Regions from separate parts of the Vibrio sp. 1978 genome, predicted to be linked through region 1. Evidence: predicted binding sites of a transcription regulator. Region 1 holds the regulator's gene; each other region holds the start of a gene.

Region 1 (7,869 bases):
TAACTTCTACGCTTACCAAGGTTTAGGTATCACGCCAGATATTCTAAGTACTGCGAAATCACTTGGTGGCGGTTTCCCAATCGGTGCAATGCTAACGACAGCAAAATTGGCAGAGCACATGAAAGTGGGCACTCACGGTTCTACATATGGCGGTAACCCACTAGCGTGTGCGGTTGCAGAAGCGGTTGTAAATGAAGTCACTAAGCCAGAGGTGTTGGCTGGTGTACTAGAACGCGAAGCAATGTTCCGTGAAGGTCTAGAGAAGATCAACGCGAAGTACAACATCTTCTCAGAAGTGCGCGGTCAAGGCCTATTACTTGGCGCTGCACTAAATGAAGAATGGCAAGGCCGTGCGCGTGACGTGCTGGTTGCTGCAGGTAAACAAGGTCTCATGGTATTGGTTGCGGGTGCCAATGTCGTACGTTTCACACCATCACTCGTTATCACACAACAAGAAATTGAAGAAGGCTTGGCGAAACTGGATAAAGCGATCGCGACTTTAGTTTAAGCGCGATATCAGTTTAAACGTCAACGCAGACACCCCCGTCAAGGATCTCTGATGGGGGAATTGTTCCTACAATATAGTTAGGATCTTCTTGCATCTGGAGGGAGTATTGATGCTAGTAGTTCGCCCTATCGCGATGTCGGATTACGACGCACTGCACACTTGTGCGGTGGAGTCTGGTCACGGATTTACATCTCTACCGGTTAACGAAGAACTGTTAACCAATCGAATCAAACATTCAGAGTACAGCTTTGGTAAGCCAGATGTGGCAGAACCAGGCGATGAAGGCTACCTGATGGTTGGCTTTGACTCTGAAACGGGTGAGGTTGCGGGTACCACCGGAATCGAAGCATCTATCGGCTGGGATGTCCCATTTTACTCATATCACATTAGTAAAGTTGTGCACTCGTCGCCAAAGCTTGGCGTTAACAACGTCGTTAAACTGCTTACTTTTGGTAATAACTACACGGGTAACAGCGAAATTTGTACCTTGTTCTTGCGTGAGAAATTCCGCCAAGGTCTGAATGGTCGTCTAATGTCGAAGTGTCGTTTCCTAATGATGGCAGAGCACCCAGAGCGCTTCTCTGAAACGATCTTTGCGGAGATGCGTGGCGTTTCAGACGACGAGGGTAATTCACCATTCTGGCAATGGCTTCAAGAGCATTTCTTCTCTATCGATTTCACTCTTGCAGATTACCTGACAGGTATCGGCAAGAAAGGCTTTATCGCCGACTTGATGCCGAAACTGCCTATTTACATCAATCTGCTCAGCCCAGAAGCGCAAGCCGTGATTGGTCAAGTACATGACAACACGCGTCCAGCGCTGAAGCTGCTTGAGCGTGAAGGTTTTACCAACCGAGGCTACGTCGACATCTTCGACGGTGGCCCAACGGTTGAGTGTGATCTGCGTAATATTGAGTCGGTACGTCATTCATTCCGTGCGCAAGTCAAAATCTCTGAACATTCCAGCACACAAGACTTCTTGATGTGTAATTCATCTTTCGAGAACTTCCGTGCGACAGTCACTAAAGCGGCGTATGACGCAGAAACACAAAGCGTGATGATTGCACCAGACGTTGCGGATGCACTTTCGGTTGAAGAAGGGGATTTCGTTCGCCTTCTTCCGCAGTAACAGACGACAGAATTTAAGGATAGAAACAATGACACATTGGATTGCAGGTGAGTGGGTACAAGGTCAGGGTGAAGCATTTACGTCTCTGTCGCCGTACAACCAAGAAGTAATCTGGCAAGGCAAAGGTGCAACGGCAGAGCAGGTGAACCAGGCGGTATCTGCAGCGCGTGAAGCGTTTATTGACTGGAAAAAGCGTCCATTTGCAGAGCGTGAGGCGATCGTGTTGGCTTTTGCTGAGAAAGTAAAAGAGAACAGCGAAAAAATCGCTGAAGTGATTGCCAAAGAAACCGGCAAGCCAATCTGGGAAACACGTACCGAAGCGGCAGCGATGGCAGGAAAAATTGCGATTTCTATTCGCGCTTATCATGACCGCACTGGTGAGGCGAGCCGTGAAGCAGCAGGCAACCAAATCGTATTGCGCCACCGCCCATTGGGCGTGATGGCGGTGTTTGGTCCTTACAACTTCCCAGGCCACCTACCAAATGGTCACATTGTGCCTGCGCTATTGGCTGGTAACACGGTAGTCTTCAAACCGTCTGAGCAAACGCCATGGACGGGTGAATTGGCAATGAAGCTATGGGAAGAAGCCGGTCTGCCGAAAGGCGTGATTAACCTTGTCCAAGGCGCGAAAGAAACTGGTATCGCCCTCGCTGACGCAAAAGGCATTGATGGCGTACTGTTTACGGGTAGCGCGAATACGGGGCATGTATTACACCGTCAATTTGCGGGTCAACCAGGCAAGATGCTCGCACTAGAAATGGGTGGTAATAACCCGATGGTGATCTCTGATAAATATGGTGATTTGGATGCCACGGTTTACACCATCATCCAGTCAGCGTTTATCAGTGCTGGGCAGCGTTGTACGTGTGCTCGTCGTTTGTATGTGCCATTGGGTGAAAAAGGCGATGCGCTTATCACCAAGCTCGTTGAAGCGACACGCAATATTCGCGTAGACCAACCATTTGCAGAACCTGCGCCATTTATGGGACCGCAAATTTCGGTCGTGGCAGCCAAGTTTATTCTTGATGCACAAGCTAATCTACAGTCTCTTGGCGGTGAAAGCTTGATTGAAGCGAAAGCAGGAGAGGCGGCGTTTGTTTCTCCTGGCATCATTGATGTAACGAACATTGCTGAGTTACCAGATGAAGAATACTTCGGCCCACTTCTGCAAGTGGTGCGTTACGAAGGGTTAGACAAAGCCGTGGCGCTAGCAAACGATACGCGCTTTGGCTTATCTGCTGGTTTGGTCTCAACCGACGACCAAGAATGGGAATACTTCGTTGACCACATTCGTGCAGGTATCGTGAACCGTAACCGCCAGCTCACTGGTGCAAGCGGTGATGCGCCATTTGGTGGTCCGGGGGCGTCGGGTAACTTGCGCCCAAGCGCTTACTACGCAGCAGATTACTGTGCGTACCCAATGGCATCAATGGAAGGTCAAGAGACTGTCTTGCCTGCAACATTGAGTCCAGGTGTAGCGCTATAAGTTTTAATAATAGAGTCGCAACTATGCATTGCGGCTCACCTTGCCGGCGCATCATTTAGGTATGGGTTGTAGTGATCGTTGGCAGAACACGAAAAGTGAGCAAAGACTCGGAAAAGCGTGTTGACTGACTGGCATTTACCGTCACAGGTTGATGGTTGCTCGTTCATTATTCTGGACAACTTTTGTTGTGAACGAGCAGCCAACTTCCGCTTACCTTTAAACTCTACATCTCGTAACAAGGAGTCGTTATGACGCCCGATGTGTTATTTGAATCGCTATGGCAAGATTACATTCAACGTCTTTGCCCTTCGGCGGCTAAAGTGCATCAGCTGCTTCAAGAAGATGAGCCTCTGATTAATGATCATATAGCTTTACGTACCTTCAATATCGCGCCTCTTGGTATTGAAACTCTAGCTAAGCCATTTGTAGCTATTGGTTACAAGGCGTGTGGTGATTACGTTTTCGAAAGCAAAAAGCTGGTTGCTAAGCACTATGAGCACCCAGATCCGAAGCAACCTAAAGTATTTATTAGTGAGCTAAAAGTTGAAGAGTGCTCGCCTGAGCTACAAGAGATTGTGAAAAATTTGGTGGCACAAGTCGATGCTGACAAGCTGAACGATAGCGCATTCTTACATGGTGGACGCTTGTGGGATTTAAGCTTTGCTGATTACCAAACGTTGGCTAAAGAAAGTGAGTACGCATCTTGGCTTGCGGCGCATGGTTACGGAGCAAACCACTTCACGGTGAGCGTTAACCAACTCAATGAATATGAAGAAGTGAAGCAGGTAAACGATCATCTGCGTACCGCTGGGTTTACCATTAATGAAAATGGTGGTGAAGTGAAGGGCACTCCTGAGGTGTTGCTAGAGCAGTCATCGACCATGGCAGATAAAGTAGCGGTTCGTTTTAGCGAAGGCACTGAAATTATCCCTGGCGGGTTTTATGAATTTGCTAAGCGCTATCCGATGGAAAATGGTGATTTGTACCCAGGTTTCGTGGCCGCTTCAGCTGACAAAATCTTTGAAAGTACGAATGGCTAAGTTTTAGGGTTAACCTGTTAAGCTTACTCATTAGTGTTCGCTGCACCCTATCTTATTTGGTCATGAGTAAATAAAAAGCCACCAATGTTGCCATTGGTGGCTTTTATAATTTTGTTCGTGTCACTCTAGTTTGAGATTAACGAGTACCGTAAACCACGATGGTTTTACCGTGAGCAGAGATTAGGTTCTGCTCTTCTAGCATCTTCAAAATACGACCTACTGTCTCACGAGAACAGCCAACAATTTGACCGATTTCTTGACGAGTGATCTTGATTTGCATGCCGTCTGGGTGAGTCATTGCGTCTGGTTGTTTTGCAAGGTTCAGAAGCGTCTGAGCGATACGACCAGTTACGTCTAGGAACGCCAGGTCACCCACTTTTTGGCTAGTTACTTGAAGACGACGAGCCATCTGCGCAGAAAGACGCATTAGGATGTCTGGGTTTACTTGGATAAGCTGACGGAACTTCTTGAAAGAAATTTCAGCAACTTCACAAGGAGATTTAGCACGAACCCAAGCTGTGCGCTCTTGGTCTTCCTCGAATAGACCAAGTTCACCAATAAAGTCTCCTTGGTTTAGGTAAGAAAGGATCATCTCCTTACCTTCTTCGTCTTTGATAAGAACCGCAACAGAACCTTTAACGATGTAGTACAAAGTTTCTGCCTTTTCGCCCGCGTGAATTAGCGTGCTCTTTGAAGGGTACTTATGAATATGACAGTGTGAAAGAAACCACTCTAATGTTGGGTCGGTTTGAGGTTTACCTAGAACCATAATATCTCACTTCCTCTGCAGGGTACGCTTGCGCTATCCATATTTTAGCTAAGCCTGAATTAGGCCTACTAGAATAAGAGCACTTTTTATATGCTGCAAGCTCTCTTGTGTTTCGGTAAGAAATAGTATCCTTTTTCGAAAACGATTTCTTGATTTTAATCGTGCCATGATTGAGATTTTGTAAGCAAAACTGTGCACATGATCACGGTATGAAAAGTAAACATCTTCGCAGGCAGGTTTTTAGCCAATTTTCCCTGTTTCGATGAGCTGTTGTAGGATAGGCCGAACTATGAGCTCCATTGCAAAGCTCATCTTACCGCCGGGTACGACAATCGTGTTGTGGCGTGACATGAATGAGCCATCAATCATGGCCAGCAGATATGGGAAGTCGACATTCTTGATACCGCGTAGGCGAATCACCACAAAACTCTCATCCAAACTAGGGATGCCTTTTGCATTAAGTGGGTTGGAAGTATCAACGGTCGGTACGCGCTGGAAGTTGATGTGAGTACGAGAAAACTGCGGAGTGATATAGTTGAGGTAATCGTCCATGGATCGCACGATTGAGTCCATTACCGCTTCACGCGAATGGCCGCGATCGCGAGTGTCACGTACGAATTTTTGTATCCACTCTAAGTTCACAATCGGCACCATGCCGATTAAGAAATCCACATGTTGAGCAACATTAACATCGCCATCGACCACGCCACCATGTAACCCTTCATAAAACAGAACGTCGCTGTTTTCGGGTAAGTCTTGCCACGGTGTAAACGTGCCTGGCATTTGATTGTAGGGAACCGCTTCGTCAAACGTGTGCAGATAACGGCGCACGCTGCCAGTGCCGTCATGCCCGAACTTACGGAAAAACTCTTCTAATCCCGGGAAGTCATTAGCTTGTGGGCCAAAGTAGCTAATGTGTCGACCTTGCTCGCGGGCTTTGCGGATTTCGATGTCCATTTCTGGGCGAGTAAAGCGATGGAAGCTATCGCCTTCAACCCATGCGGGTTTAACGTTCATCATATTGAACATTTTACGGAAGGCTTCAGATGTAGTGGTCGTGCCGGCACCGGACGAACCAGTAACCGCAATAATTGGGTGTTTAGCTGACATGACAAACCTTGTCGAAAATTACTTACCTGTAATGTGCAGTAGAGTTACTACTGCACGGTCGATATCCCACTATAGCACGTAACAATACCTTGTCATCGAGTGGGATACGGTAAAATGTGAAGGGTCTAAAATTTTGTTTTATGCTGAATATCGACGGTTTCGTGTAGCTCAGAGAACACGATAACCGCTTCACCTTTTTCCAATTGAGCTTTAACTTGATCAATTTTGTCATGCAAAGAAACCTCGACGGTTCCGTAATCCGTTCCTTCGCGTAAGACGAATTCACGAATTAAGTTTTCCAATGTTTCCGGCGCAATGTCTTGCCATGGAATGATCATAAATACCTCTAACTTTTATGATGAGCGGCTAGTTTACTGCGTTCGTTGCTTGGATACAGCAGAAAGGTAATCTGCGGCGATACTTTCGTAATACGCGGGCAGCGCTTCCTCCAACCAAAACTTAGGTTTTAACGCCGTTCCTGTCAGGAAGCCAACATGGCCACCGTGCTCAAAGAGACGGTAATCAATATTATCTGGCAGAACAAACTTCGGTATCACATCATCGGTCATGAACGGATCGTCTTTGGCATGGATGATCAGTGTGGGTAGCGTGATTTGCTGTAGTTTACTTAAGCCAGAGCATTGGTCGTAATAATCTTGTGCGTCTTTAAAGCCATGCAATGGTGCGGTAATCAAATCATCGAATTCATACAGCCGTGTGACACGTTTGATTGAGTTGTAGGACAGCGCCAGCTCGCCATGCAGTAGATGATGCTTTTGTAACGCGTTACGTTTCAGTGAAGAAAGCAGATAACGGCGATACACTTTTGAAAAGCCTTGTTCTATACGGTTCGCACACGCCGCTAGGTCTAAAGGCGCTGAGATAATAGTCGCTGCATTCAAAATAGGGTGGTCTTTATATTGGGCTAAATAATTCGCCAACATGTTACCGCCAAGAGAAATACCAACCGCAACCTTGGGGTTATCAGGAAAGCGTTGCTCAAGGTGCTCTAAGAAGTGGAGGGCGTCAGTCACTTCACCAGAATGATAGGCGCGAGCTTTCTTGTTTGGCTTACCGCTACAACCGCGGAAATGCATCATCACCGACAGCCATCCAGATTGAGCAAATGCATTCATTAGCCCATTGGCATAAGGGCTATAGAAGCACCCCTCTAATCCATGAAATAAAACAAAAATCGGCTTTTTTTGTGCAGGCTCTTGGGTTGGGTCCTCGCTCCACGCGAGATCGAGAAAGTCGCCATCGGATGTATCGAGGGTTTGCCAAATCGGCGTAAACAACGCTTTTTTGCGAATAAAACGCGGCAAAAGCGTTTGGAGATGCGGGTTTTTGATCCCGGCGGCTGCGAAAAATTGTGTCATACCTAACTGCTCTTATGCGGTCCTTCGGTGTCCGTTGAAGAACTTATTAATATAATCCTTTATAAAGATTATAGGTATTCTACAGATTTATGGGCGTTTTGGTGGTTGAATGTTTGGCACCGGAATAGCAAAGGCTTGCTGCAAATGTTCCCCACCGAGTTGACGACAGTATCTCAACGTCAGTGGGTCATCATCATTTTTGAGTAGTGCAAGTGAGTTAATGCAGTCCACCAAATCCGCTTGTTGCTGCTTTTCTAGTTGCAGCTCAAACTGCAAGGTCTCACGATACAAAGCGTCATTGACTTGAGACTTAAGGTGGCGACGAAGGTCGCGAAAGGAGTGAAGTAAAGTTTCGCTCCTACCTAGACAGTCTTGCACCAAGGGCCAGTCTTTTTCTTGGAAAATGAGTTGCTGCTCATCGAGCCATCTGAGCAGCAGGAGTAGGTTC
Region 2 (7,869 bases), on a different contig from region 1:
ACCTACGAGGTGGTGGACGCGATTCAAAATCGAGATTGGCCCAATCTAAAAGAAGAGCTAGGGGATTTGTTGTTTCAGGTGATTTTTTACAGTCAGCTAGCGAAAGAGCAAGAGCTGTTCGACTTTTCGGATGTCGTCGAAACCGTGAACGAAAAACTGACTCGTCGCCACCCGCATGTTTTTTCAGATGTTGAGTTTGAATCTGACGAGGAAATTAACGCGAACTGGGAAGCGGAAAAAGCAAAAGAAAAAGCCCTAGTAGGCAAAGCGGAAGAAAGTATCCTAGACTCAATACCAAACTCTTTACCGGCACTTTCTCGTGCTACAAAAATTCAGAAAAAATGTGCAAAATTTGGGTTTGATTGGGATTCACTTGGCCCGGTTGTCGATAAAGTACGAGAAGAAATTGACGAAGTCATGGAAGAGGCACTGCAAGTTCAGCCCGATGAAGAGAAAGTTGAGTTGGAGCTCGGTGATTTGCTATTTGCGACTGTCAATTTGGCTCGCCACCTTGATAAAAACCCAGAAGTCGCGCTAGGAAAAGCAAACGTAAAGTTTGCGCGACGTTTTAAACAAGTTGAAGGCAAGGTCCAGCAGTCAGGCAAAGTACTTACAGATTGTTCTTTATCAGAACTTGACCATTTTTGGGATGAAGTAAAACAAGAAGAATCGAGGCAGAGGTAAACTGGCAGAATACATAATATAAGGTCAGCTTGTTTGGTTACACGAAACGGACTTTGGGTTGTCTTTGCTCACTTTGATTTGAAGCAAAAAATAAAAAATTACGGTGTGATAGATTTCACGTTGTGGCGGTAAGGAGCTTCTGGTATATTTATCTCCCGTCCAGAAGCACTCCATTTCCCTCATTCAACCAATTTCAGGTTAAACATGACGACAAATTACATTTTTGTTACTGGCGGGGTTGTATCCTCTCTAGGTAAAGGTATTGCAGCAGCATCTCTTGCGGCTATTCTAGAAGCTCGTGGTCTTAAAGTGACTATGATGAAGCTTGACCCTTACATCAACGTTGACCCGGGCACAATGAGCCCTACTCAGCACGGTGAAGTGTTCGTTACAGAAGATGGCGCAGAGACTGACCTTGACCTTGGTCACTACGAGCGTTTCATCCGTACCAAGATGACCAAGCGTAACAACTTCACTGCAGGTCGTGTTTATGCCGACGTACTTCGTAAAGAACGTCGTGGTGACTACCTAGGCGCAACTATTCAAGTTATCCCTCATATCACTAACGCAATCAAAGATCGCGTTATTGCAGGTTCTGAAGGCCATGATGTGGCTATCGTTGAAGTTGGCGGTACTGTTGGTGATATCGAATCACTACCATTTATGGAAGCGATTCGTCAGCTAGCTGTTGAGCTAGGCCGTGAGCGCGCAATGTTCATGCACCTAACACTTGTTCCTTACCTAGCGGCAGCGGGCGAAGTGAAAACTAAGCCGACGCAACACTCAGTAAAAGAACTTCTATCTATCGGTATTCAGCCAGACATCCTAGTTTGCCGTAGCGATCGCGTTATTCCTGCGAATGAGCGTAAAAAAATCGCACTGTTCTGTAATGTTCCAGAAAAAGCAGTAATTTCAATGAAGGATGTAGACTCTATCTACAAGATCCCTCAGTTGATTAAATCTCAAGGGCTAGATGACCTTGTGTGTGCTCGCTTTGGTATTACTGCTCCTGAAGCAGACCTTTCTGAATGGGAACAGGTTATCTACGAAGAAGCAAATCCTACTGGTGAAGTAACCATCGGTATGGTTGGTAAATACATTGAATTACCAGATGCATACAAATCTGTGAACGAAGCGCTTAAACACGCTGGCTTGAAAAACCGCCTAAGCGTCACAATTAAGTATGTAGACTCACAAGATATCGAAACAAAAGGCGTTGAACTTCTAGAAGGTTTGGACGCAATCCTAGTACCAGGTGGCTTCGGCGATCGTGGTATTGAAGGCAAGATCCGTGCGGCTCAATATGCACGTGAAAATAACGTGCCTTACCTAGGTATTTGTTTGGGTATGCAAGTTGCACTAATCGAATACGCGCGTAACGTTGCGGGTATGGAAGGTGCACATTCAACAGAATTTAACAAAGAGACTAAGTACCCTGTGGTAGGTTTGATCACAGAGTGGGTAGACGAATCAGGTAGCGTAGAAGAGCGTACTGAAAAGTCTGACCTAGGCGGTACGATGCGTCTTGGTTCACAGCTGTGTCACCTAGAGAAAGGGACTAAAGCTCGTGAACTGTACGGTAGCGCGACGATCCATGAACGTCACCGTCACCGTTACGAAGTGAATAACGTGCTTCGTCCGCAAATCGAAAAAGCAGGCCTAAAAGTATCAGGTCTATCTGCGGACAAGAAGCTAGTGGAAATGATTGAGAACCCAGCTCACCCATGGTTTGTAGCGGCTCAGTTCCACCCAGAATTCACCTCGACTCCTCGCGATGGACATCCATTGTTTGCAGGTTTTGTTAAGGCTGCGGGCCAAAACGCACGCGGCGAATTCGAGAAGTAAAAGGATACGGGCGGCGGCGAAGGTTGTGCTGCTGCCCTTTAAGATTGACATTTATATTTGAAACGAGAGGAAACATTAATGTCTAAGATCGTTAAAGTTCTAGGTCGTGAAATCATCGACTCACGTGGTAACCCAACTGTAGAAGCTGAAGTACACCTAGAAGGCGGTTTCGTAGGTATGGCGGCAGCTCCATCTGGCGCATCTACTGGTTCTCGCGAAGCTCTTGAGCTACGTGACGGTGACAAAGCACGTTTCCTAGGTAAAGGTGTTCTTAAAGCAGTTGAAGCTGTAAACGGCCCAATCGCTGAAGCTCTAGTTGGCAAAGACGCTAAAGACCAAGCTGCAATCGACGCAGTAATGATCGAACTAGACGGCACTGAAAACAAATCTAAATTCGGTGCTAACGCTATCCTAGCTGTTTCTCTAGCAAACGCTAAAGCTGCTGCTGCTGCGAAAGGCATGCCTCTATACGAGCACATCGCTGAGCTAAACGGCACTGCAGGTCAGTTCTCTATGCCTCTACCAATGATGAACATCATCAACGGTGGTGAGCACGCAGACAACAACGTTGACATCCAAGAGTTCATGATCCAACCAGTTGGCGCTAAGACTCTTAAAGAAGGTCTACGTATCGGTGCAGAAGTATTCCACAACCTAGCTAAAGTTCTTAAGTCTAAAGGCTACAGCACTGCAGTTGGTGATGAAGGTGGTTTCGCTCCTAACCTTAAATCTAACGCTGAAGCTCTAGAAGTTATCGCAGAAGCTGTTGCAGCTGCTGGTTACGAACTAGGTAAAGACGTAACTCTAGCTATGGACTGTGCTGCATCTGAGTTCTTCGACAAAGAAGCTGGCATCTACAACATGAAAGGCGAAGGTAAAACTTTCACTTCTGAAGAGTTCAACCACTACCTAGCTGAGCTAGCTAACCAATTCCCAATCGTTTCTATCGAAGACGGTCTAGACGAGTCTGACTGGGATGGCTTCAAGCACCAAACTGAACTACTAGGTGACAAGCTTCAACTAGTAGGTGACGATCTATTCGTTACTAACACTAAGATCCTTGCTGAAGGTATCGAGAAAGGCGTAGCTAACTCTATCCTTATCAAGTTCAACCAAATCGGTTCTCTAACTGAGACTCTAGCTGCAATCAAGATGGCTAAAGACGCAGGTTACACAGCAGTAATCTCTCACCGTTCTGGCGAAACTGAAGATGCAACTATCGCTGACCTAGCGGTAGGTACAGCTGCAGGTCAAATCAAAACTGGTTCTATGAGCCGTTCTGACCGTGTTGCTAAGTACAACCAGCTAATCCGTATCGAGGAAGCTCTAGGTGAGCGCGCTCCTTTCAACGGTCTTAAAGAAGTTAAAGGTCAAGCTTAATTCTTAATTGAATTAACCGCTTAACTTAAAGCTTTTGAAAACGCCTCGCACTTGCGGGGCGTTTTTTATATGACGGAAGCGCTAAGTGAGCGCGCTCCTCCATGTTTCAAGGAAGCGGTCTTAAAGAAGTTAAAGGTCAAGCTTAATTCTTATTGAGTAAAGTTTCGCTAAATAGCTTTTTGAAACCATCGCTACGGCGGTTTTTTTGTATTTATAAGTTTGTATTTTTGGCTCTTACTTTGGTCATGGGTAAGGAGCGCTTCCTATGAGCTTGTTTCATTTTGCTGCTTATTTCTTGTAAGGAGCGTGTGAGTCTCCCTTTCTCCCCTAGAGGCAACCTCGCATTTATGCTATATATGTCACCTTATCTAATTCCTTCCGGTACAGAATGTTAGCAGCGATATGCGAATCTTTGTTATAGCCCTTACGCTACTGTTTGGCTTGCTTCAATACACTCTATGGTTTGGTAAAAACGGAGTGTCTGACTACTACACAGTAAAAGATGAAATTGAAGTTCAGCAACAAGTGAACAGCAAGCTACAAGCTCGCAACAATGAAATGTTCGCTGAGATTGATGACTTAAGGCAAGGTCTTGATGCGATTGAAGAACGTGCGCGTCATGAGCTCGGTTTAGTTAAAGATGGCGAGACTTTTTACCGCATTATAGGTGAGGAAAACCATTAAAATGTTGGATATGAACTCATCGCATATCGCAATTGTGCCTGCTGCTGGTGTGGGTAGCAGAATGAAGGCAGATCGCCCTAAGCAATATTTATTGATCGAAGGTAAAGCGGTACTGGAACATACCGTAGAGAAACTGCTTTCTCACCCAAATATTTCTAAGGTTGTCGTTGCCGTTACTGACGGCGACCCATATTACCCAGAATTGTCCGTTGCTAAGCACCCAGATGTGATTCGTGTAGCTGGTGGTAAAGAAAGAGCAGACTCTGTGTTATCAGGGCTAAACTATGTCAATGAGCATCTGGAAAGCGAGTGGGTATTAGTTCACGACGCTGCAAGGCCATGTGTATTAACATCCGACATTGACCGTTTGATTGATGTTTGCTGCGCCCACTCAACGGGTGGCATTCTCGCATCTCCTGTGAGAGATACAATGAAGCGAGCAAACGCAGTGCAAGATATCGATCATACGGTAGATAGAGAAGCATTGTGGCATGCACTGACTCCACAAATGTTTAAAACTCAGCAGCTTACTCAAGCACTGGCTGACGCATTAGAACAGGGTGTAACCATTACTGATGAAGCCTCGGCTTTGGAATGGTTAGGCGAGAAGCCAGCCTTAGTTCAAGGGAATGCGAACAATATAAAAATCACTCAGCCAGAAGATCTTGCGTTAGCCGAGTTTTATCTAAGCCGTGAGCGCGGCGAATAAAGAAAGGATAGAAAATGATTCGAATTGGTCATGGTTTCGATGTACATAAATTCGGTGGTGAAGGCCCAGTCATTATTGGTGGTGTAGCAATCCCTTATGAGCAAGGTTTGATTGCTCACTCAGATGGCGATGTAGCGTTGCATGCGTTAACGGATGCTCTGCTGGGCGCGATTGCTGCCGGCGATATTGGTCGTCATTTCCCAGATACGGATGATAAATGGAAAGGCGCAAACAGTCGTGAATTACTGAAAGACGTTTACCGTCGAGTTAAAGAGCAAGGCTACCGTCTTGGCAATGCTGATGTAACCATCATGGCACAAGCGCCTAAAATGGCACCACACATTGACGCAATGTGTGCGGCGATAGCCGAAGACCTAGAAACCGACATTAGTAACATTAACGTAAAAGCGACGACGACAGAACGTCTCGGTTTTACTGGACGCAAAGAAGGCATAGCAACGGAAGCCGTTGTACTTCTGTTTAAGCAATAACTAGCAATTTGCTCCTCTAAGCTGTGATATCAGCGGAAACACATCATGTCAGACATTTTATCTTCATTGGCTTACCTAACGGGTAAGCCAGTTGCATCGGCAAAAATTAAAGCGCAGCCAGAGCATTTTCAGGTTCGCGAAGATTTAGGTTTTGCCTTTACGGGCGAAGGCGAGCACTTAATGGTTCGTATCCGTAAAACGGGTGAGAACACCAGCTTCGTTGCTAACGAGTTAGCAAAAGCCTGTGGTGTTAAGTCGAAAGACGTTAGCTGGGCGGGTCTTAAAGACCGTCATGCGGTGACGGAACAGTGGTTAAGTGTCCATTTACCAAAAGGTGAAACGCCAGATTTTTCAGCGTTTTTGGCTCAATACCCAAGTATCGAAATCCTTGCAACAGATCGTCACAATAAAAAACTGCGTCCTGGTGACCTAGTAGGGAACGAGTTCGTGGTTACTTTGTCTGAAGTGACAGATATAGCGGATGTAGAGCAACGTCTTGAAAAAGTGAAACAAGTTGGCGTGCCAAACTACTTTGGTAGTCAGCGTTTTGGTAACGATGGCAACAACCTTGAAGAAGCACGTCGATGGGGACGCGAAAACGTTCGTACCCGCAATCAAAACAAGCGAAGCATGTATTTATCAGCGGCTCGTTCGTGGATTTTCAACCGCATCGTTTCAGCTCGTCTAGAGAATGGTGTGTTTGATAAGTTCATTGATGGTGACATTGCACAGACGAATTCTGGCACTCAGTTGATTGATGCAAACAACATCACTGATTTGCAAGTACAATTTGCACAAGGTGAAGCGGCAATTACCGCTGCGCTTGCTGGCGATAATGCACTGCCTACTCAAGCCGAGGCTCTGGCATTAGAGCAACCGTTTTTAGACGAAGAGCCTGACCTCATGGCGCTGATTCGTGGTAATCGCATGCGCCACGATCGTCGCGATATTGCGCTGAAGCCAAAAGATTTAGCTTGGACGGTTGAAGGTAACAACATTACGCTGACTTTCTCACTGGATGCGGGATCTTTTGCGACCTCTATTGTTCGTGAGTTAGTTAATGAGGTTGAAGTAGAAAGAGAATACTAATGGAACAGGATTCACGAAACCCGAAGCCCTTAAGAGTCTTAATCAGCAATGATGATGGTGTTCATGCACAAGGGATTCATGCCCTCGCTGATGAGTTGAGAGATATCGCCGAAGTGACCATTGTCGCACCTGATCGAAATCGTTCAGGTGCTTCGAATTCACTCACATTAGAACAACCATTACGCGTGACTGAAATTGCCCCAAATATCTACTCAGTGCAAGGCACGCCCACGGATTGTGTGCATTTCGCGCTGAATGAGCTAATGAAAGATGATTTGCCTGATCTTGTTCTGTCAGGAATCAACCATGGCGCTAATTTGGGTGATGATGTTCTTTATTCTGGAACAGTAGCAGCCGCCATGGAAGGTCATTTCCTTGGCGTTCAGTCGGTGGCTTTTTCACTAGTGGGTAAGCGACATTTCGAATCCGCCGCTAAAATTGCACGTCAAATTGTACAACAGCATTTAGCGTCGCCGATTCCAACGAATCGTCTACTGAACGTAAACGTGCCTGACTTACCATCAGAGAATTTAGGTGAAATTGAAGTTACGCGTTTAGGTGCACGTCATCACGCAGAGAATATGATCAAGCAGAAAGATCCGAGAGGCCATGACATTTATTGGTTAGGGCCACCAGGAAAGGAGCAAGATGCAGGAGAGGGCACGGACTTTTATGCAATTGAGCATGGCCGAGTTTCAATGACGCCTCTGCAAGTTGATCTCACCGCTCACGAGTCGCTGCGTGCTATGGATAGTTGGTTAAAGGAAGAGAAGTAATGAGTAACCCACATGCTGACAGGTTGATAGCGTTTCTTATCTCCAGTGGCATCAAAGACCAAAGAGTTCTGGATGCTATCCAACGCTTGCCACGAGAAAGCTTTGTTTCTCAAGCGATGATGCACCAAGCCTATGATAACAATGCGTTACCAATTGGTCAGGGACAAACTATTTCTCAGCCTTATATCGTTGCTCGTATGACCGAGTTGCT
Region 3 (7,869 bases), on a different contig from region 1:
AATTCCAGTTCTTCTGCTGCCAAACGTCGGATACCTTCACGATTCATTGTTAGCCTGGTTGCCTTAGCGGTTGGAACAACATTCAGTCCTTTCTCTTCAAGCTCTACCAGTTTGCCGGTTGCGATGGCTTCAATTTCTGGTACGACGTAAGTAGGTTGTTCCTTCGTAATAACTTCTTCTAAGGCGTTTCCATCTAACATGTCGATAACATAACTACGGTGAGCGACTTGCATCGCTGGAGCATTGGCATAGCGATCACAAGCAATCACTTCTAAACCAAGTCTCTGGCATTCAATGGCGACTTCTTTACCGAGTTCGCCAGAGCCTAAAAGTAATACACGGGTAGCATTTGCGCTAGTTGCAGTGCCAAACATAGTGTTCCCTTACAAAATAGAGTGATGAGACAGAAATTGCAGGAGATCATACTGAAGTTTTATGACAAAGCAAACGTTTGCTTTTGGTTTTTAGGTAATAAAAAAGCTCTACATGTTGTAGAGCTTTTTGTTGAATTTGTCGTTTATACGTTGACAAAACTAAGCGGAATATCTGGATTCAACGCTTCCAACGTTGATTGCGTATCGGCTAAATGACTGATCTTACCTTCTGAGTTCTCTACCAATGCAGCGGCTTTGATGCTGTCAAAGGTTTCACCCGCAAGTAAAACTTGGATTAGCGCAACTTGTAACGGCGGCAAGCTAGGATTGAACGCTGCATTTTCTGCATAAGCGCCTTGGAATACACGGCCGCTAGTCATCTCTAATGCTAAACCACTCAAGTTGTTGGTGTATGGTGAGTGGCTCATGTTCATCGCTTCAACTGCACTTTGGATGAGTGCGTCTTCATCATCACATGAGAACTGGTGTTTAACTTCTGCCATTAAGCCGGACTCGATACCGAGATCGTTTGGTCCAAAGGCTTCAGGCAGGTATTCATGAAGTGACTTTTCTTCGCGTTCTGGGAGCTGGATTTTAAGCTCGTTTGCGGTAGATAACTCATTCATGAACTGGCGGCAGTGACCACATGGGCTGAAGTTGATAGTGATATCCTTAACACCACGTTCGCCTTTCATCCAAGCATGGCTAATCGCAGACTGCTCTGCGTGAACCGTTTGACCCAACTGTACACCAAAGAATTCCATGTTGGCACCGAAGTAAAGGCGACCTGAAAGACCACGAACGATAGCGCCGACATAAAAGTCAGAAAGGGGAGCATAGGAGTACGCTGCGGCAAAAGGAAGTAGCGCAACACGAAGCTCTTTGTCTGATAGACCGGTAGCTGAAAGCAACTGCTCAAATTGTTGAACTGAAAGCGTAGCATCAAAATCATCAGCTTGGATGATAGGAGCAAGTTGTTTGGAAAGTGCTTCTGGAGCGCCTGCTAGCGCCTGTTCAATGCGACTTTTCATGTTGAATCCTTGTTATTGCATGGACAGTTATTCTATGTGAAAGATAGAAATGTTCCGTGCGTTAGATCACGATAAATAATGCAATTGATAATTCTGTTACATAATTAGAGTGAGCTCACACATGTATTCGATTGCACAGGTGTGAAGCGTTATCTCCGTCTCACAATTAACCATATCAGTATATATTCATATGACCAAGGAGCAGGAGTATGTTACTAACGCGACTTTTACCGCTATGCTACTTTATACCTACGTAATCTAGAGCGAGTGGTAGCACCTAGAATGCTAATGCTATGAATGTATATCTCGATCAAGTCCCTTCACGATATTACTGGGTGAGGTTGATAGATAAGATAGGGTTTTGAAAAGGGTAAGGAAGAAGCGGAAAGGCTACGGCCTGCCGGAAGGAGGGCAGACCGAGAGCGCTTAACTATTGATATAGCCAGACAGCCAAAGCAAAAAAGCTTGGAGCCAAAATAGAAGTTATGATCCCACATAAAACCAATGCGAGTGATGAGAACGCGGCATCTATGGGCTGTTTCTCTGCACAAGTAGCGGTGCCTAAGGCATGAGAGACTGTACCCATTGTCAGACCACGTGCAATCGGGTGTTTAATTCCAATCAAATTGTAAATTGGGTATGCCAAAATTGCGCCCAATAAACCGACAATCAGAACCAAGATCGCTGCAACGGCGGCTTCACCACCGAGGTGACTCGATATTTCCATCGCTATTGGTGTAGTGACGGACTTACCCACTAGACTCGCGATTAAACTAATATCCGCTTTGAAAGCGACTGCGATCAAGGTGGTTGTCATCATCGACATCACACTGCCTACTGTGCAAGCAAAAGTGATGATTCGCCAGTTTGCTTTAATCTGTGGTAGTTGTTCATATAGTGGATAAGCCAGAGCAACTACGGCTGGTTGAAGTAAAAAACTGATCCCTTCGTTATCCGCATAATACGTTTCAAACGGTACATTTAAGTAAGTAAGCAAAGGAATGAGCACTGCAATACTGATCAGCAAAGGATTTGCTAGAGGATTATTCACTTTGATTGCAATTTGGCGCGCGACAAGAAAAACCGCAATGGTAACAACTAACCACATATCAGTGCTTCTCCTTTAACAAGTAGTCCAGCAGCCAAGCGAGGCTGACTAGTACAATGAGTGAGCCTCCAACTGCGCTAGCAATGATAGGGAGGGCATTAGCGAGTAGCATATCGAAATGTTGCATTAATCCGACGCTAATAGGAACGAACAATAAGATCATATAGCGGATAAATAGCGTGGCGCCCGGTTTGACCCAGTCGACTTTTACAAGCCCAAGAGTCATGGAGAAAAACAGTACGAGCATACCGATGACACTTCCTGGAACGGAAACGCCAGTGAACTTTTGAATGGTAATTCCGATGCCAAGTGCTCCCATGATGAGGAAGATTGAAATGAGCAGTTGGATCAGTTGTAAGAATCGTTCTTTAATCATTTTGACAGTATATAAACAACAAGCACACCATAAGGTGCGCTTGTATTAGGAGGAGTTAGGAAGCTAAGCTCTCTACATAACAGTACACGGATTTTAATATCGCAATCTTCTTTTCGTCACTTTCATGTTCGTGAACTAAGTTTTCTAAATTCAGCATGTACTCTTCAATTTGGCTTTCAAACACTTCTCGACAGTGTAGTGCCCAGCGTCTTTGTTCTTGCTCGTCTAATGTGCCTGGGAAGTTACGCGCACGATAGCGGAACAATAGAGGTTTAATACGCTTGTCATCAAATTCAATGTCTAATGCAGCAAGATTATTCGGGTCGGTTTCTCGAATGATATCCATAGCTGCGCGATCAGCCGGAGAAAAGAACCCGTCGTAAAGCTGTGTATCGACGTCATCACTTTTATCGAATTTACGCTCGACTGAAAAGAGGCTAATCAGCTTTTCTCTAATTTCAGGATGTTGGCGCAACAAAGCGAGATTAGCGAGACATTGCTGGCGATCAATGCCAATAGACTCTGCATTTTCAGCCGTTAACGTTTTTGCAGGGGCGAGAATAGGGCATTTGTTCAAATGAACTAGTTTAACTGGCACTGGTAGCAATTCACCAAGATCTTCGCGCTTAGTGTAGAGTCTTTCGTGCAGCTCTTCTGCGGATAGCTCAAGAATAGGTTGAGGGTCTTTCGCTAAATCGATGGTGATAACGGCATTATTATTGGTTGGATGCCAAGCAACAGGCACAATCCAGCTAGTGTACTGGCATTCGCGCCCTAACATGCCTGAAACGTGCATCAACGGTGTCATGTTGACGATGTCGACTAAATCATTGAGCTTGCGCTTTTGGCGCATAGAAAAAAAGTAATCAAACAATTTTGGTTGCGCTGCTTTTACTTTCTTTGCCATTTCGATAGTCGCAATCACATCTGCCATGGCATCGTGCGCGTTACTATGTTCTATGCCGTTAGCCACAGACAAGTGTTCTAATTTAAAGCTAGTGAAGCCATCTTCGTTTTCTGGCCATTCTACGCCTTCTGGGCGAAGGGCATGGCACGCGCGTAGTACATCGAGTAAATCCCAACGCGAGTTACCGTTTTGCCAACTCCATGCGTATGGATCGATAAAGTTGCGATAACAAGTATAACGGGTCACTTCGTCATCAAAGCGAATGCTGTTGTAGCCTAAACTGGTGGTATTTGGTCTCGCGAGTTCAGCGTGAATCTTAGCGATAAACTCTGGCTCAGAAAGGCCTTCTTGAACCGTTTTTTGCGGAGTAATACCAGTAATAAGCGCAGCTTCAGGAGACGGAAGATAATCAGCAGGTGGCTGGCAGTACATGACTAAAGGCTCGCCGATGATATTAAAGTTTTCATCTGTACGAACACCAGCAAACTGGCTTGGGCGATCTTTCGCGGGGTTGGTTCCCCATGTCTCATAATCAAAGAAGAAAAAAGTGGGCTGATTATCTTGGTGCATTCTGCTTACCGTTTACAAAACCGATGACAGTATTAGACCATTCAACGCCTTGACTAGCAACGAAAGATGCAAGTTGAATTTGTGAAAATGAAAAAAGCCGATGGCGAACCATCGGCTTGATATTTTATGTTTTATCGCTTTGGAAGGAATTTGAGTTCTATGCTCGTGTTTCTTCCAATGTTGCTTCACTTTCTGGTGACTTCAGCACTCGGCTAGCAATTGTACCCGCAGTCATTGAGCCTGAAACGTTTAGTGCGGTACGTGCCATGTCAATCAGTGGTTCAATAGAGATAAGCAGTGCCGCGATGGTCACAGGTAAGCCCATTGCAGGAAGAACAATCAAGGCTGCAAACGTCGCACCGCCGCCGACACCTGCAATACCAAATGAGCTGATGGTGATAATCGCAATCAATGACAGGATAAAGTGTAGATCAAGTGGGTTGATGCCCATTGTCGGAGCTACCATCACTGCAAGCATTGCAGGATAGATACCTGCACATCCGTTTTGGCCGATAGTGGCACCAAACGATGCTGATAGGTTTGCAATCGCTGGTGGAACGTTAAGCTTGGTGATTTGCGCTTCTACGTTTAGTGGAATTGTTGCTGCTGAGCTACGAGATGTAAACGCGAAGGTCAGTACAGGCCAGATTTTCTTAAAGTATTCCGCAGGGCTAACGCCAACAAAAGAGACCAATACGCCATGAACAACAAACATCAGTGCGATAGCAACATAAGACGCCACAATAAAGCCAAGTAGGTTTAGGATGTCGCCTGCGCTTGATGTCGCTACCACTTTTGCCATCAGTGCTGCGATGCCGTATGGCGTTAGCGCCATGATCATCTTCACTAATCGCATAACGATTGACTGAGCTGCTTCTACGAAAGTACGAATCGGTGATTCCAACTCTGCTTTTTCCATCATCACTTTACGAGCGGCGATACCAGTTAACACGCCGAAAATCACAACAGCGATAATTGATGTCGAGCGAGCACCTGTTAGATCAGCAAATGGGTTGGTTGGAATGAAGCTAACTAGCATTTGAGGAATAGTTAAGTCACTTACTGTACCGGCACGGCTTTCTAAAACGGCGATACGAGCGGTTTCACGCGCACCTTCAGTTAACCCTTCTGCTGACAGGCCAAATGTCGTTGTCACCAAAATACCGATAAGTGCAGCAATTGCAGTCGTTACTAGAAGAACAGAGATGGTCAGGCCAGAAATTTTACCTAAAGATCCACCTTTCTCCAACTTAACAACTGCAGAGATCATCGATACCAATACTAGTGGCATGATGACCATTTTCAGTAGACCAACGTAGCCACTGCCTACAATGCCTACCCATTCAAGTGTTTGAGCAATTGCGCTGTTGCCTTCACCGTGAATGAGTTGCAAAGCAAGACCAAAAAGAGAACCGGTAACAAGACCGATCAAAACGAGACGTGAAAGAGTGTGTTTCTTTTGTTGCTGATTAAATAGAAAGAACAATATTCCAACAAAGACGGCTAGAGAGGCTATCACTGCAAAATTCATAATTTGACCTTATCAACCAGCCGAAGTGGCGGTTGTTTTTTATACGGGGTTTTATACGGATTTATTTATGGAGCGTAAGATAACGCTCGTGATATAACTTTAAAAATGACAAACGGGTATTAGCTAGATCTAAAATGAATATAAAAACGAGATCTAAGTCGCGTGAGAGTGTGAATTAGCACGTTAATTGTACAAAATGGTTATTCGTAGTGATGCAGTAATTCACGCATTTCTTTCCTTTGTAAGTAAACCACCGAGTCTTCTTGATAACTGAAAAGTTGATAAATCATCGCTTTGGCGACATCTTCTGCTCGAATAGGTAAAAAGTTGGACAGTTTGCCTAGCATAAGTGGGCGAATTACCTTAAACAGAGTTTGTACTAACTTCTCGTCCATTCTTGGGTTTTGACGTTGACCAACAAGCGGGCCTGGGCGAACAAATACGATTTCCTCAAAATCCATAGCTTCGATTCGTTGTTCCATTTGTCCTTTACAAGCTAAGTAATGGGATGGCGATTTACTATTTGCACCGAGGCTAGAAACAACCGCAAGGCGTTTGACTCCGATTGTTTTCATTTGTTGGGCGACTTTGCACACCAGATCAACATCTACTCTACGCAAATTATCCTTACTGCCTGCTTGCTTAAGGGTCGTGCCTAAACAGATAAAGCCGATGGTTGGTGTTGGTTGGTTCTCATCCCATTGGTGGATAGAAAGGTCTGCATCAATGAGAGGAATAAGCTTGTTGTCCACATCTAGGACGCCATCGAGTGGGCGGCGAGAAAGATAATATAATGTTCCAACACCTGATTGATTTATGAGGTTTGCAATGACTTTTGAGCCTACTAAGCCAGTTGCACCGGCGATGATTGCGCAGGTGTTGTTATCCATATCTTTTCTCCTATATGGGAACATAGTCTAAGCTATTGTAGCGGATTTCAACGAGTTACTTATAATCTCGTGCAAGAAAGGTGAGACGCTCTGCGAACTCGGCAGACTATCCTGAGATAAACTTGATTAGCGCTGCCCCAATTGGATGCAAGTGTATACAATAGTGGGCGCGCAAAAACTGTCGCTGAACAAGACCTCTTGAACAACAGAACACCTCTCACCCAGACAACATCAAAGGAACGTAAAAAATGGATGACTCTTTTGCTGCGGAGATACAAGCACGCATAGATAACAAAACCAAACCCGTCGGTTCTTTAGGCTTATTGGAAAAGGTGGCACTGCAGTTAGCTCTTATTCAAAGTCAGAATAAACCTCAGCCAGTTGATTCCATCGCTATCTGCAAACCGAGCATGCTGGTATTTGCTGGAGATCACGGCGTTGCAGAGGAGGGTGTGAGCATTGCGCCAAGCGAAGTCACTCAGCAAATGGTGGCTAACTTTCTCGCTGGCGGCGCAGCCATCAACTGTTTTTGCGACATTAATGGCATTCAACTCAAAGTAATAGATTGCGGCATGTTGGCTCCTATTGATGTGCTGGTTCCAGAATTTAAATCCCATCCCAACTTGGTTGAACAACGGTTGGGTAACGGTACGGCTAATTTTTCTAAACAATCCGCGATGTCCCCAGAACAAGTGGCGTTAGGTTTAGAATATGGTGCGAAGATTGCTGAGCATACCATTTTGCATGGTTCAAACCTCTTAATGTTCGGCGAGATGGGCATCGGTAATACCAGTTCGGCCTCAGCACTGTTATCGGCGCTGAGCTCATTAGATATTGATTATTGTGTTGGCGTTGGCACCGGAATCAATCAACAGCAGTTGAGCCGCAAATATAAACTGGTAGCACAGGGGGTAAACCGATGTCGAGGTCTTGATACCAAAGCGATTCTCGCACAGGTTGGGGGTTTTGAAATCGTACAAATGGTGGGCGCTTTTTTAGAAGCCAAGCGGCTTAAAACTCCAGTTTTAGTGGATGGGTTTATCGTATCGGTAGCGGCTTATATTGCGACGTTGTTAGACGAA

The links. Region 1 encodes CRP, which controls carbon source genes, mostly activating them, when cyclic AMP is high. Its sites were predicted from a motif close to TGTGANNNNNNTCACA; they were not measured.
Region 2: the regulator CRP is predicted to act here: its motif matches at 789-804, upstream of R8N49_RS02290 (CTP synthase).
Region 3: the regulator CRP is predicted to act here: its motif matches at 1,510-1,525, upstream of cdd (cytidine deaminase).

Annotation. Positions count from the first base shown of each region.
Region 1 covers NZ_JAWPOP010000035.1:27,069-34,937, forward strand. The annotation lists gene R8N49_RS22520 (aspartate aminotransferase family protein) at 1-508, shown strand, start outside; gene astA (arginine N-succinyltransferase) at 618-1,637, shown strand; gene astD (succinylglutamate-semialdehyde dehydrogenase) at 1,666-3,123, shown strand; gene R8N49_RS22535 (DUF1338 domain-containing protein) at 3,372-4,163, shown strand; gene crp (cAMP-activated global transcriptional regulator CRP) at 4,300-4,932, opposite strand; gene R8N49_RS22545 (phosphoribulokinase) at 5,173-6,042, opposite strand; gene R8N49_RS22550 (YheU family protein) at 6,168-6,380, opposite strand; gene R8N49_RS22555 (hydrolase) at 6,414-7,421, opposite strand; gene R8N49_RS22560 (TIGR02444 family protein) at 7,509-7,869, opposite strand, start outside.
Region 2 covers NZ_JAWPOP010000002.1:62,083-69,951, forward strand. The annotation lists gene mazG (nucleoside triphosphate pyrophosphohydrolase) at 1-684, shown strand, start outside; gene R8N49_RS02290 (CTP synthase) at 889-2,529, shown strand; gene eno (phosphopyruvate hydratase) at 2,608-3,909, shown strand; gene ftsB (cell division protein FtsB) at 4,312-4,593, shown strand; gene ispD (2-C-methyl-D-erythritol 4-phosphate cytidylyltransferase) at 4,595-5,302, shown strand; gene ispF (2-C-methyl-D-erythritol 2,4-cyclodiphosphate synthase) at 5,317-5,793, shown strand; gene truD (tRNA pseudouridine(13) synthase TruD) at 5,839-6,882, shown strand; gene surE (5'/3'-nucleotidase SurE) at 6,882-7,658, shown strand; gene R8N49_RS02325 (protein-L-isoaspartate(D-aspartate) O-methyltransferase) at 7,658-7,869, shown strand, end outside.
Region 3 covers NZ_JAWPOP010000003.1:52,405-60,273, reverse strand. The annotation lists gene purT (formate-dependent phosphoribosylglycinamide formyltransferase) at 1-374, opposite strand, end outside; gene cdd (cytidine deaminase) at 518-1,405, opposite strand; gene R8N49_RS04045 (LrgB family protein) at 1,836-2,513, opposite strand; gene R8N49_RS04040 (CidA/LrgA family protein) at 2,515-2,889, opposite strand; gene sbcB (exodeoxyribonuclease I) at 2,945-4,366, opposite strand; gene R8N49_RS04030 (L-cystine transporter) at 4,524-5,897, opposite strand; gene R8N49_RS04025 (NAD(P)H-binding protein) at 6,098-6,787, opposite strand; gene cobT (nicotinate-nucleotide--dimethylbenzimidazole phosphoribosyltransferase) at 7,036-7,869, shown strand, end outside.